2 regions of the Rothia koreensis genome follow, and region 2 is predicted to be linked to the other one. Evidence: predicted binding sites of a transcription regulator. Region 2 holds the regulator's gene; the other holds the start of a gene.

Evidence for each region. The regulator LexA, encoded in region 2, represses DNA repair genes until DNA is damaged. The targets are predictions, from matches to a motif close to TCGAACANNTGTTCGA.
Region 1: a site for LexA is predicted at 3,083-3,098, ahead of uvrA (excinuclease ABC subunit UvrA). Genes of this name have one in related genera too.

The regions. Positions count from the first base shown of each region.
Region 1 covers NZ_CP197643.1:1,786,195-1,791,345, forward strand. Annotated here, with positions in the region: gene ACTSLZ_RS07945 (DEAD/DEAH box helicase) at 1-409, opposite strand, end outside; gene ACTSLZ_RS07950 (formate--tetrahydrofolate ligase) at 520-2,220, shown strand; gene ACTSLZ_RS07955 (MBL fold metallo-hydrolase) at 2,317-2,982, opposite strand; gene uvrA (excinuclease ABC subunit UvrA) at 3,164-5,151, shown strand, end outside.
Region 2 covers NZ_CP197643.1:2,401,062-2,406,212, forward strand. Annotated here, with positions in the region: gene ACTSLZ_RS10660 (histidinol-phosphate transaminase) at 1-116, opposite strand, end outside; gene ACTSLZ_RS10665 (LysM peptidoglycan-binding domain-containing protein) at 143-532, opposite strand; gene lexA (transcriptional repressor LexA) at 860-1,600, shown strand; gene ACTSLZ_RS10675 (ATP-dependent DNA helicase) at 1,705-3,744, opposite strand; gene hflX (GTPase HflX) at 3,764-5,151, opposite strand, start outside.

The sequences.
Region 1 (5,151 bases), 610 kb from region 2:
AGCAGACAATCGGTGCCTGGGCATTGACCGAGGAATCCCCGGTGACCATTCCGACGTTCTCCGCCCCGAAGATCGCGCAGAGGTCGAAGAATTTCTCCGAAACCAGCGCCTTGATTGGTGCCGTGTAATAGGAACGCTGACCCTGGGCGAGTCCGGCGAAGTGAGCGGCCACCGCGACCGTCGATTTGCCGGAACCTGTGGGGGTGGCCAGGATGACGTTCGCCCCGGAGGCTATGCCCAGAACGGCTTCGTCCTGCGCAGGATACAGCTCCATGTCCCGTGATGAGATCCAGTCGGTGAAGCCGTCGTAGATCTCCTCCTGGTTGAGGGGATTGGAAGCGTAGTCCCCACGGAAGTAGTGGTGATCCGATTCCGCGAATTTGGGGTCCAGGGCTTCGAGAAGTTTCATCGTTGACCATCGTACCCGCGGACCATGACATGCCGGTCCCCGGATTCGCCGTTCGGGAAGAGCGCCGGGACATAATGAATACGGCTGTTCCCGGAACACAGGAGTCAATCATGAACCTGCCTTTCCCCTCGGACCTCGAGATCGCCCAGGACGCGAAGCTGGAGCCCATCGCGGCGGTCGCTGCGCGCGCCGGAATACCGGAGGAGAGGCTTGAGCCCTACGGCAAGCACGTGGCCAAGATCGAGTTGGAGGCGACCTCCGGCGGAACAGCAACGGGCAGCAAATATGTGGTCGTTACCGCGGTGACCCCCACGCCCCTCGGGGAGGGCAAAACGGCAACGAGCGTGTCTCTGGCCCAGGGGATGGCGGCCAGGGGACGCAATGCCATGCTTGCGCTCCGTCAGCCGTCCATGGGCCCCACGTTCGGCATCAAGGGCGGAGCCGCCGGGGGAGGCTATTCCCAAGTCGTTCCGATGGAGAAGCTGAACCTGCACTTGACCGGAGACTTCCACGCGGTCACCGCGGCCCACAACATGCTGGCCGCAATCCTGGACAACCACCTTCATTTCGGCAATGAGCTGGACATCGACGAGCGCTCCATCACGTGGCGCCGAGTGCTCGATGTCAACGACAGATCACTGCGCAACATCGTCGTCGGACTCGGGGAACGCACCGACGGGGTCACCAGGCAAACCGGCTTCGACATCACCTCGGCCAGCGAAGTCATGGTGATCCTCTCCCTGGCCACGAGCCTGAACGATTTGCACGAGCGCCTGGCCCGCATCGTCGTCGGCCTGACGAGGAGCGGAGAACCCGTCACGGCCCGCGACCTCAAGGCCGACGGCGCGATGTCAGTCATTCTGGCCGACGCGATCAAACCCAACCTGATGCAGACCCTCGAACACACGCCCGCGCTGATCCACGCCGGCCCGTTCGGAAACATCGCGACGGGCAACTCGTCGGTCGTCGCCGACTACGTCGGTCTGGAACACGCCGATTACGTCATCACCGAAGCCAGTTTCGGTGCGGATATGGGAGCCGAACGCTTCTTCAACGTCAAATGCCGTACCAGTGGGCTGCGGCCGGACGCCGCCGTTCTCGTGGTCACCGTCCGCGCCCTCAAATCGCACTCCGGCAGATACCGCATCGTCCCGGGACAGCCACTGCCCGAGGGAATGCTCTCCGAAAGCCCCGAGGACGTCGATGCAGGCGCGGCCAATCTTCGCAAGCACATCGACATCGTCCGGTCCTTCGGCGTATCTCCCGTCGTGGCCATCAACGCATTCCCGACGGACCACGAATCCGAGCACGAGGCAATCCGAACGATCGCCGCAGAAGAAGGAGTCGAAGTCGCGGTGCACAGGGGAGTCTCACAAGGAGGGGCCGGCGCGACCGACCTGGCCGACGCCGTCGTGCGAGCCTGTGACGAGCCAGGGCGTCTCACGTTCACCTATGGCCTCAACGATCCTCTGACCACCAAGATCGAGAAGGTCGCGACCGAGGTGTATGGCGCGGACGGAGTGGATCTCAGCCCAGCGGCCGCACAGCAACTCGAACGCTACGAACGGCTGGGGTTCGGACGGTTGCCGGTCGTGATCGCCAAGACGCATCTTTCACTGTCCTCGGACCCCGGGCTGAAAGGGGCCCCGACAGGGTGGCGGCTTCCGGTGCGCGAGGTCCGGCTCGCGGCCGGAGCCGGATACGTGTACGCCCTCTGCGGAACGATCAGGACCATGCCCGGGCTGTCCCGCCATCCCGCCGCCGAACGGATAGGGTTCGACGAATCAGGGAATATCCAGGGTCTTTTCTGACCCCACCGCCGGGGCCGGACGCGTGAAACAAATCTGCCCCGGAAAACCGGGAGACCGGCGTTCCGGGGCAGAGGAGCCTCTGGCAGGGCGCAGCTTCTACCAGCCTCGCTGGGCCCACTCATCCAGATGGGGCCGCTCGGCGCCCAGAGTGGTGGACTTGCCGTGGCCGGGAAGGATGACGGTGTCGTCGTCGTAGACGTCAAAGATTTTCGTGGTCACATCGTGCAGGAGGGACTCGAAGGCTTCCGGGGAACCGGTCTTGCCCACGCCACCCGGGAACAGAGAATCGCCCGTGAAAATGTAGGTCGGGCCCTCCTCCGGGGTATAAGCCAGCGCAATGGATCCGGGCGTGTGACCGGCCAGGCCGATCACGTCCAAGGAGAAGCCTTCCAAATCGGCCGTGTCGCCGTCCTCGAAGGTGATGTCCATGGGTACGTCGATGTCGGACTCATCGGCATCGCCGCACGCGGTGAGCGCCTCCGAACGGGACTTGATCTCGGGCAGCGCTCGCACATGGTCCCAATGAGAGTGGGTCGTCACGATCAGCTGAACGTTTCCGCAGCAGGCGCACTGGGCGTCGACATCGTGGGCACCCGCGGCCACGAGTCGTGAAATCGAATCGGGGTCGTCCGCCGCATCGATCAACAGCTGGGTGCCGGTCTGCTTGCACGTCACCAGGTAGACGTTATTGTCCATGTCGGAGACGCTGATATAACGGATGGTGACCTTACCCAGGTCGATCTTTTCGGTAGCGATTGCCATCATGCCTCCGAGTGTAGGTCTTCCGACCCGCTCGCGCGCAACCCGCGCGCGAGAGACGTTCACCCTGGGCCGATTTCTCCACCGCGAGCCGCAGATTCGTTAGAATAAATCTTCGAATGGGGAGTGTTCGCGCCAGTCGCACGACCTCCCGGTCCGGAGCAACCACGCAGACAGGCAGGTCATGACCATTCAGCACGTTGAGGGACACGAACCCGGTATGCCGCAGGACCTCACCAGGATTCTGGTCAAGGGCGCACGGGAAAACAATCTCAGGAATGTGGACCTGGATATTCCGCGCAATGCGATGATCGTGTTCACCGGGCTCTCCGGATCGGGAAAGTCCTCTCTGGCCTTCGACACGATCTTCGCCGAGGGGCAACGTCGGTACGTCGAATCGCTGTCCGCGTATGCGCGCATGTTCCTGGGCCAGGTCGACAAACCGGATGTGGACTTCATCGAGGGCCTCTCGCCGGCGGTGTCGATCGATCAGAAGTCCACGTCGAAGAATCCGCGGTCCACGGTCGGCACTATCACCGAAATCTACGATTACATGCGTCTGTTGTGGGCGCGGATCGGGCACCCCCACTGTCCCATCTGTGGGGAGCCGATCGAGAAGCAGACTCCTCAGGCCATCGTCGACCAGCTCATGTCCTCTCCCGAGCGGACTCGATTGCAGGTTCTGGCGCCTATGGTGCGTTCCAGAAAGGGAGAGTTCGCCGATCTGTTCGCCTCACTGACCCAGCAGGGCTATTCCCGTGCAGTGGTTGACGGTGAGCAGATCCAGCTTGCGGAGGCGCCCAAGCTCAAGAAGCAGTACAAACATTCCATTTCCGTGGTGGTCGATCGTCTGGTCATCAAGGACTCGATCCACCAGCGCCTGACCGACTCCATCGAGACTGCGCTGGGACTTGCGGACGGAAGGGTCGTGGTCGATTTCGTCGACGACGATTCGGACGCAGGCCAGCGCACATTCAGCGAGAACCTGGCCTGCCCCAACGAGCACCCGATCGAAACCACGGAGATCGAACCGCGCGCCTTCTCCTTCAACAGTCCGTTCGGCGCCTGCCCTGAATGCGACGGCATCGGGTCTCGTCTGGAGGTCGATGAAGACCTGGTCATTCCCGATCCGGACAAGACCTTGGGTGAAGGGGCCATCGCTCCCTGGTCACAGGGCAAGTCCACGACCGAGTACTGGCTGCGCCTTCTGGCGGGTCTCGGAAAGGAAGTGGACTTCGACCTCAACACCCCATGGAAGAACCTGAGCAAAAAGGCCCGTCAGGCGATCCTCAACGGAAAAGACTTCAAGGTCGAGGTGTCCTACCGCAACCGGTTCGGCCGCGAACGCAGGTACACCTCCGGCTTCGAAGGCGTGTACGCCTACATCAAGCGCAAGCATGAGGAGACCGAGTCCGATTGGGCGAAAGATCGCTATGAACAGTACATGCGTCAGGTTGCCTGCCCCGCGTGTGACGGGGCCCGTCTGAACCCGACCATGCTCGCCGTCACCGTCGGTGGGGCCTCGATTGCCGAGGTCACGGCAATGTCGATGACGGACACCCAAAAGTTCATGGCCGGTCTGGAACTGTCGGAGCGCGAGACGAAGATCGCCGACCAGGTTCTGAAAGAGATCAATGCGCGCCTGCAGTTCCTGCTCGACGTCGGGCTCGACTACCTGAACCTGGAGCGTGCTGCAGCCACGTTGTCCGGCGGCGAGGCGCAGCGTATTCGACTGGCGACGCAGATCGGTTCCGGACTCGTGGGTGTTCTCTACGTCCTCGACGAGCCCTCGATCGGCCTCCACCAGCGGGACAACCGTCGCCTGATCGAAACCCTGAGCAAACTCCGGGACCTGGGCAACACCCTCATCGTGGTCGAGCACGATGAGGACACCATCAAGGAATCGGACTGGATCGTGGACGTCGGGCCGGGTGCCGGCGAGCACGGCGGCGAAATCGTCCACTCGGGCACGTACGAGGATCTCTTGTCGAATCAGCGGTCGCTCACGGGTGCCTACCTCGATCGACGCCGCGAGATCTCTCTGCCCTCGAACCGTCGCCCGATCGACAAGAAACGCACGGTCAAGGTGGTCGGGGCCAAGGAGAACAACCTGACGGGAATCGACGTCGAATTCCCCTTGGGCGTCTTCACCGCCATCACCGGTGTGTCCGG
Region 2 (5,151 bases):
TTTTCGTTGACGTTCAACGCGTACGGCACCTCGAGCATGGGGGCACCGTAAGGGGACCGACCGCGAAGGTCGTCCCGGAGGGGCAGGTTGTTCAGCGCGTCCAATGAGTCAGTCACCCCACTATGCTAAGGACCGCCGATCCTCACTCCGAAATTATCGGGACAATAAGACGCTGTCCGGGAGTAACCTGCCCGCTGCCCAGATCGTTCAGATCGTTGATCTTGTCCATGGTCACTCGAACATCCGCACTGGAGTCCACGTCCCGAGCGATGTCCCACAGCGTGTCCCCGCTGCCGACGACAACGGACTGCGTGGTCGAGGCGGCACTCTCCGTACCCGCCTGCGCGGTGCCGGGCACGAGGAACATCATGAGAGCCACCGCGACGACGACGACGGCGGAGAGCACCGGCACCCCGAAGAACACGAAACGGCCTCGGCGAGTCAGCGAGATGCGCGAGGTTCGAACACGAGCGGTCCCCACGTGACGGATCCATTCCGCGTCGCGGCTTGTGGTCTGAGTAAACGTGCTCATGCGAAGATCCCTTCGTATTCGGCGAGAGTGATGAGTATTCGAACTGGAGTTCGAGTTCGTACGTCTGTTCTACCAAAGTCTTCGAACACTGTCGAGAAAAATAGAACACATGTTTGATTTGCCACTTCCTCTGGCTTAGCCTGAGGGGTAAAGAAAATCGGTTGTACCGGCCGGAGCGCCTTCCCTCCGGGGAGGACTCCTCACGGTGCGACTTTCACCAAGCGCATCCGAACGGGCGACTGCACGATGACCGTTGTCGCCCGAGCCGTAGTTCCAGTACACACGGGGCGACTGACAACTTAAGCACCTCCAGGGAAGGACGAACCGGTGGCCACCCAGCTTCCTCACCAGGCCAAGCCGCTCACCCCGCGACAGCGCAAGATTCTCGAGGCGATTGCATCGTCCGTCGAGACGCACGGCTATCCACCGTCCATGCGAGAGATCGGCGACCTGGTCGGCCTGTCCAGCCTGTCGAGCGTGACCCATCAGCTCTCGCGGTTGGAGGCCCTCGGCCTCATCCGTCGCGATCCGAAGCGGCCGCGGGCCATCGAGGTGCTCTGCGAAACACCCGTGGGAGAAGACAGCCCCCGGTTCCCGGCTGCCGCGCCTCGGGAACGACCCGCCCCGGAACCGTCACGAGAAAAATCGAACGACAAGGTCGTGCCGCTCTTCCCGGAGACCCAACCGGATGGGGCCACGGCCCAGGTGCCGCTGGTCGGCCGGATCGCGGCAGGTGTTCCCATCACTGCTGAACAGCACGTGGACGACGTCGTCGCCCTCCCCCGTCAATTGGTCGGGCAGGGCCAGCTCTTCATGCTCGAGGTGCGAGGAGACTCGATGGTCGAGGCCGCGATCTGCGACGGCGACTGGGTTGTGGTCCGCCAGCAGAGCGACGCGGAGAACGGCGACATCGTCGCTGCGCTGCTCGACGACGAGGCCACGGTCAAGACCTTCCGGCAACGGGACGGGCACACCTGGCTGCTGCCTCAGAATCGACAGTACGAGCCAATTCTCGGAGACCACGCGACGATCATGGGCAAGGTCGTTTCGGTCCTGCGCTCCGTGTAAGTCCCGCCCCAGCCGGCGTCACTCGCTCCGGGGCACGCGCGCCTACGCCCGCGGCCTCGCCGCGCGTCCGCATCGGCCCGTCGGTGTGCGCCGGAGCCGCGGGATCACCCGGCGGCGAGCCTCCGCAGGGCGGCAGTGACCGTTGGCAGATTGTCGGTGGTCCACAACGGGGGCAGTGCGCTGCGCAGGAACCCGCCGTAGCGTGCCGTGGCGAGCCTGGAATCCAGGACGGCCACGACGCCGCGGTCGTCCTGCGAGCGAATCAGCCGTCCGGTCCCCTGGGCCAACCTGATGGCCGCGTGATAAGCCGAGACGGCCATGAATCCGTTCCCTCCGGTCTGGCTCACGGCCCGGGCCCGGGCGGAGGACAGAGGATCATCGGGACGCGGAAACGGGATCCGGTCGATGATCACCAGCCGACACGATTCGCCCGGAACGTCGACTCCCTGCCACAAGCTCATGGTCCCGAAGAGGCAGGTGTCGGCGTCTTCCGTGAATTCCTTGACCAGCCCGCGCAGTGAGGACTCGCCCTGGACGAGGACCTCCAGGTCAGAATTGTTCCTCACGTACTCGGCCGCCTGCTCGGCCCCTCGTTTGGAAGAGAACAGGCCCAAGGTCCCTCCGCCCGAGGCCTCGACCAGTTGGAGCACACGCTCGAGCTGTTCCTCTGAGACTCCCCGCGCCGGCTTCGGCAGGTCCGACGCGAGATACAGCATTCCCTGCTTGGGATAGTCGAAGGGTGAGCCCACGTCGAGGCCCTCCCACACGGGTGCCTTCTCGCCCATGAGTCCGAGCGAGCCGGCCACCGAGTCGAAGGAGTGACCGATGGCGAGGGTGGCCGAGGTCAGCACGACCGTACGGTCCTGGAACAAGCCTTCCCGGAGCCTCGACGCCACCGACAACGGCGCCACGTGAATGGTCGCCGGGTCGGTGTCTGCCGCGGCAACGTAACCGCGTCCCGGTTCCCAGCCCCCGACCCGGCTGATCCACACGACCTCGTACTTGCCGTCGGCCCCGAGCGTCCTCTCGGCCAGCTCGAGGATCTCGGTCAGGCGGGCTCGGGCGGTCTGTCGGCCGGCGTCGGCATCCTTGCCTTCGGGCTTGGTGTCGGACAGAGCCGCGCGGCTCGCGTCACGCACCAGTTCCATGGCTCTCTGCAGATCCGGGGTCAGACCGTGCGCCATGAGCTCCGCGGGCTTTCCGGTGCACGCGGCGTCCAAGGCGTCGGCGGCATCGGTCAGCGGGTCGTGGGAGGCGCTCGTGTGCTTGCGCACCGCTCTGGCCGCGGAGCGCACCATGATGGGAGAAATCGCCCCTGTCACGGCACCCGTGACCCGGTCGACGAGTTCGTGGGCCTCATCGACGATCACGGTGTCGTGCTCAGGAAGGACGCCGATTCCTTCGAAGGCGTTGATGGCCAGGAGTGCGTGGTTGGTGATGACGATGTCGGCCTCGCCGGCTTTCTGCCTCGCCAGTTCCGAGAAGCACTCTTCGACCAGGGGGCACTTGCGGCCGAGACATTCGGACGCGGTCACGGAAACCTGTCTCCACGCCTTGTCGCTGACCCCGGGCAAGAGTTCGTCCCGGTCTCCGGTGTCGCTCGTTTCCGCCCAGGAGCGGAGTCGCACGATTTCCTCGGCGAGACCCGTGCCGCCGCGAGACGGATGCCCGGATGCGGACGCCCCCTCGGAGTTCAGGGAGAAGAGCGCGTTGGGGTCTTCTTCCTCGGGGTACCCGCCCTCGAGTTTGTGCAGACACACGTAGTTGTTCCGCCCCTTGAGCAGGGCGACGTCGACCGGTCGCTCGAGCTGGTCGTCCAAGGTCTCGAGCAGGCGCGGCATGTCCCGGGTCACGATCTGCGCCTGGAGGGCCAAGGTCGCGGTCGCCACCACAATCGGGGACTCGGCGTCGATCGCGCGCCGGATCGCCGGAATCAGATAGGCCAACGACTTGCCCGTTCCCGTACCCGCCTGAACCAGCAGATGTTTGTTCGTCTCCAGCGCCTGGGCCACATGAGCGGCCATGCGCCTCTGCCCGTCGCGCCGTTGCCCGCCCGTCCTGTCGACGGCGGTGTCCAGCAGCTCCAGGACATCTTTGGCCCCTGGCAGCGTCTCCGGCTCCTCGCCCGTCGGAGCAGTATCCATGAATCCAGCCTCCGACAGCTCAGGCGTTCGAAATCGTGTAATCGTGCAGATCTGCCGCCATGTCCTGACGGACCAGAACGCTCATCCGCGTTCCGCCCTCTTCGAACTCGGTCGAGAGGATCTCGGCATCCCACGAATGCAACCGCGAGACAACCTCTCCGTGGGAGTAGGGCACAAGGAGTTCGAGCCGAACGTCCGGCCTCGGAATGGTGTCCGAAATCAGCTGTTTGAGCTCGTCGATCCCCTCTCCGGTACGAGCCGACACGACGGCGTGTCGAGGTTCCCGTTGGCGCAGACGCTCTACAACATACGGATCGGCCGTATCGGCCTTGTTGAGCACAATGATTTCCGGGACGTCGTGGGCATCCACATCGGCCAGCACGTCGCGAACCGCCCGGATCTGGCCCTCGGGCTCGGGATGGGAGACGTCGACGACGTGCAGGATGACGTCCGAATCGGCGACCTCCTCCAACGTGGATCGGAAGGCCTCGACCAGCTGCGTCGGCAGGGAGCGCACGAACCCCACGGTGTCCGAGAGCGTGTAGCCGATCCCGTCAGGAGTCACGGCCTTGCGGACCGTCGGATCCAAGGTCGCAAACAGCGCGTTCTCCACGAGCACGCCGGCATCCGTGAGCCTGTTGAGCAGCGAGGACTTCCCGGCGTTGGTGTACCCGGCGATCGCGACCGAGGGAACATGGTTGCGACGACGATTCTGACGTTTGGTCTCTCGGGCCGGTTTCATCGCCGCGATCTCACGCCGCAGCTTCGCCATGCGGGAACGAATACGACGCCGGTCCAGTTCGATCTTGGTCTCACCGGGACCACGGGAACCGATGCCTTCACCGCCCGCGGCACGACCACCGGCCTGCCGGGACATGGAATCGCCCCAGCCGCGGAGCCGGGGCAGCAAGTACTCGAGCTGAGCGAGTTCAACCTGGGCCTTGCCCTCCCGCGACTTGGCGTGCTGGGCGAAGATGTCGAGGATCAGCGAGGTCCGGTCGATGACCTTGACCTTGACGATGTCCTCGAGGGCGCGCCGCTGGGAGGGTGCAAGTTCGGAATCAATGATGACCGTGTCCGCGCCGCTCGATTGCACGATCTCGCGGAGTTCCTGGGCCTTGCCCGACCCCAGGAAAGTCCCCGGATCGGGCTTGAGGCGACGCTGGACCAGGCCGTCGCGCACCTCCGACCCGGCGGTCTCGGCCAGCGCGGCCAGCTCCCGCAATGAGTTCTCCGCTTCGGCCTGCGTTCCTTCCGACCAGATCCCCGCCAGGACGACCTTCTCAAGCCTCAGTTGGCGGTATTCCACCTCGGTGACGTCCTCGAGCTCCGTGGAGAGACCGTGGACGCGGCGCAACGCGCGACGTTCTTCGAGTTCCTGCTGGTCGCCTTCCGCGGCGGTTGGTT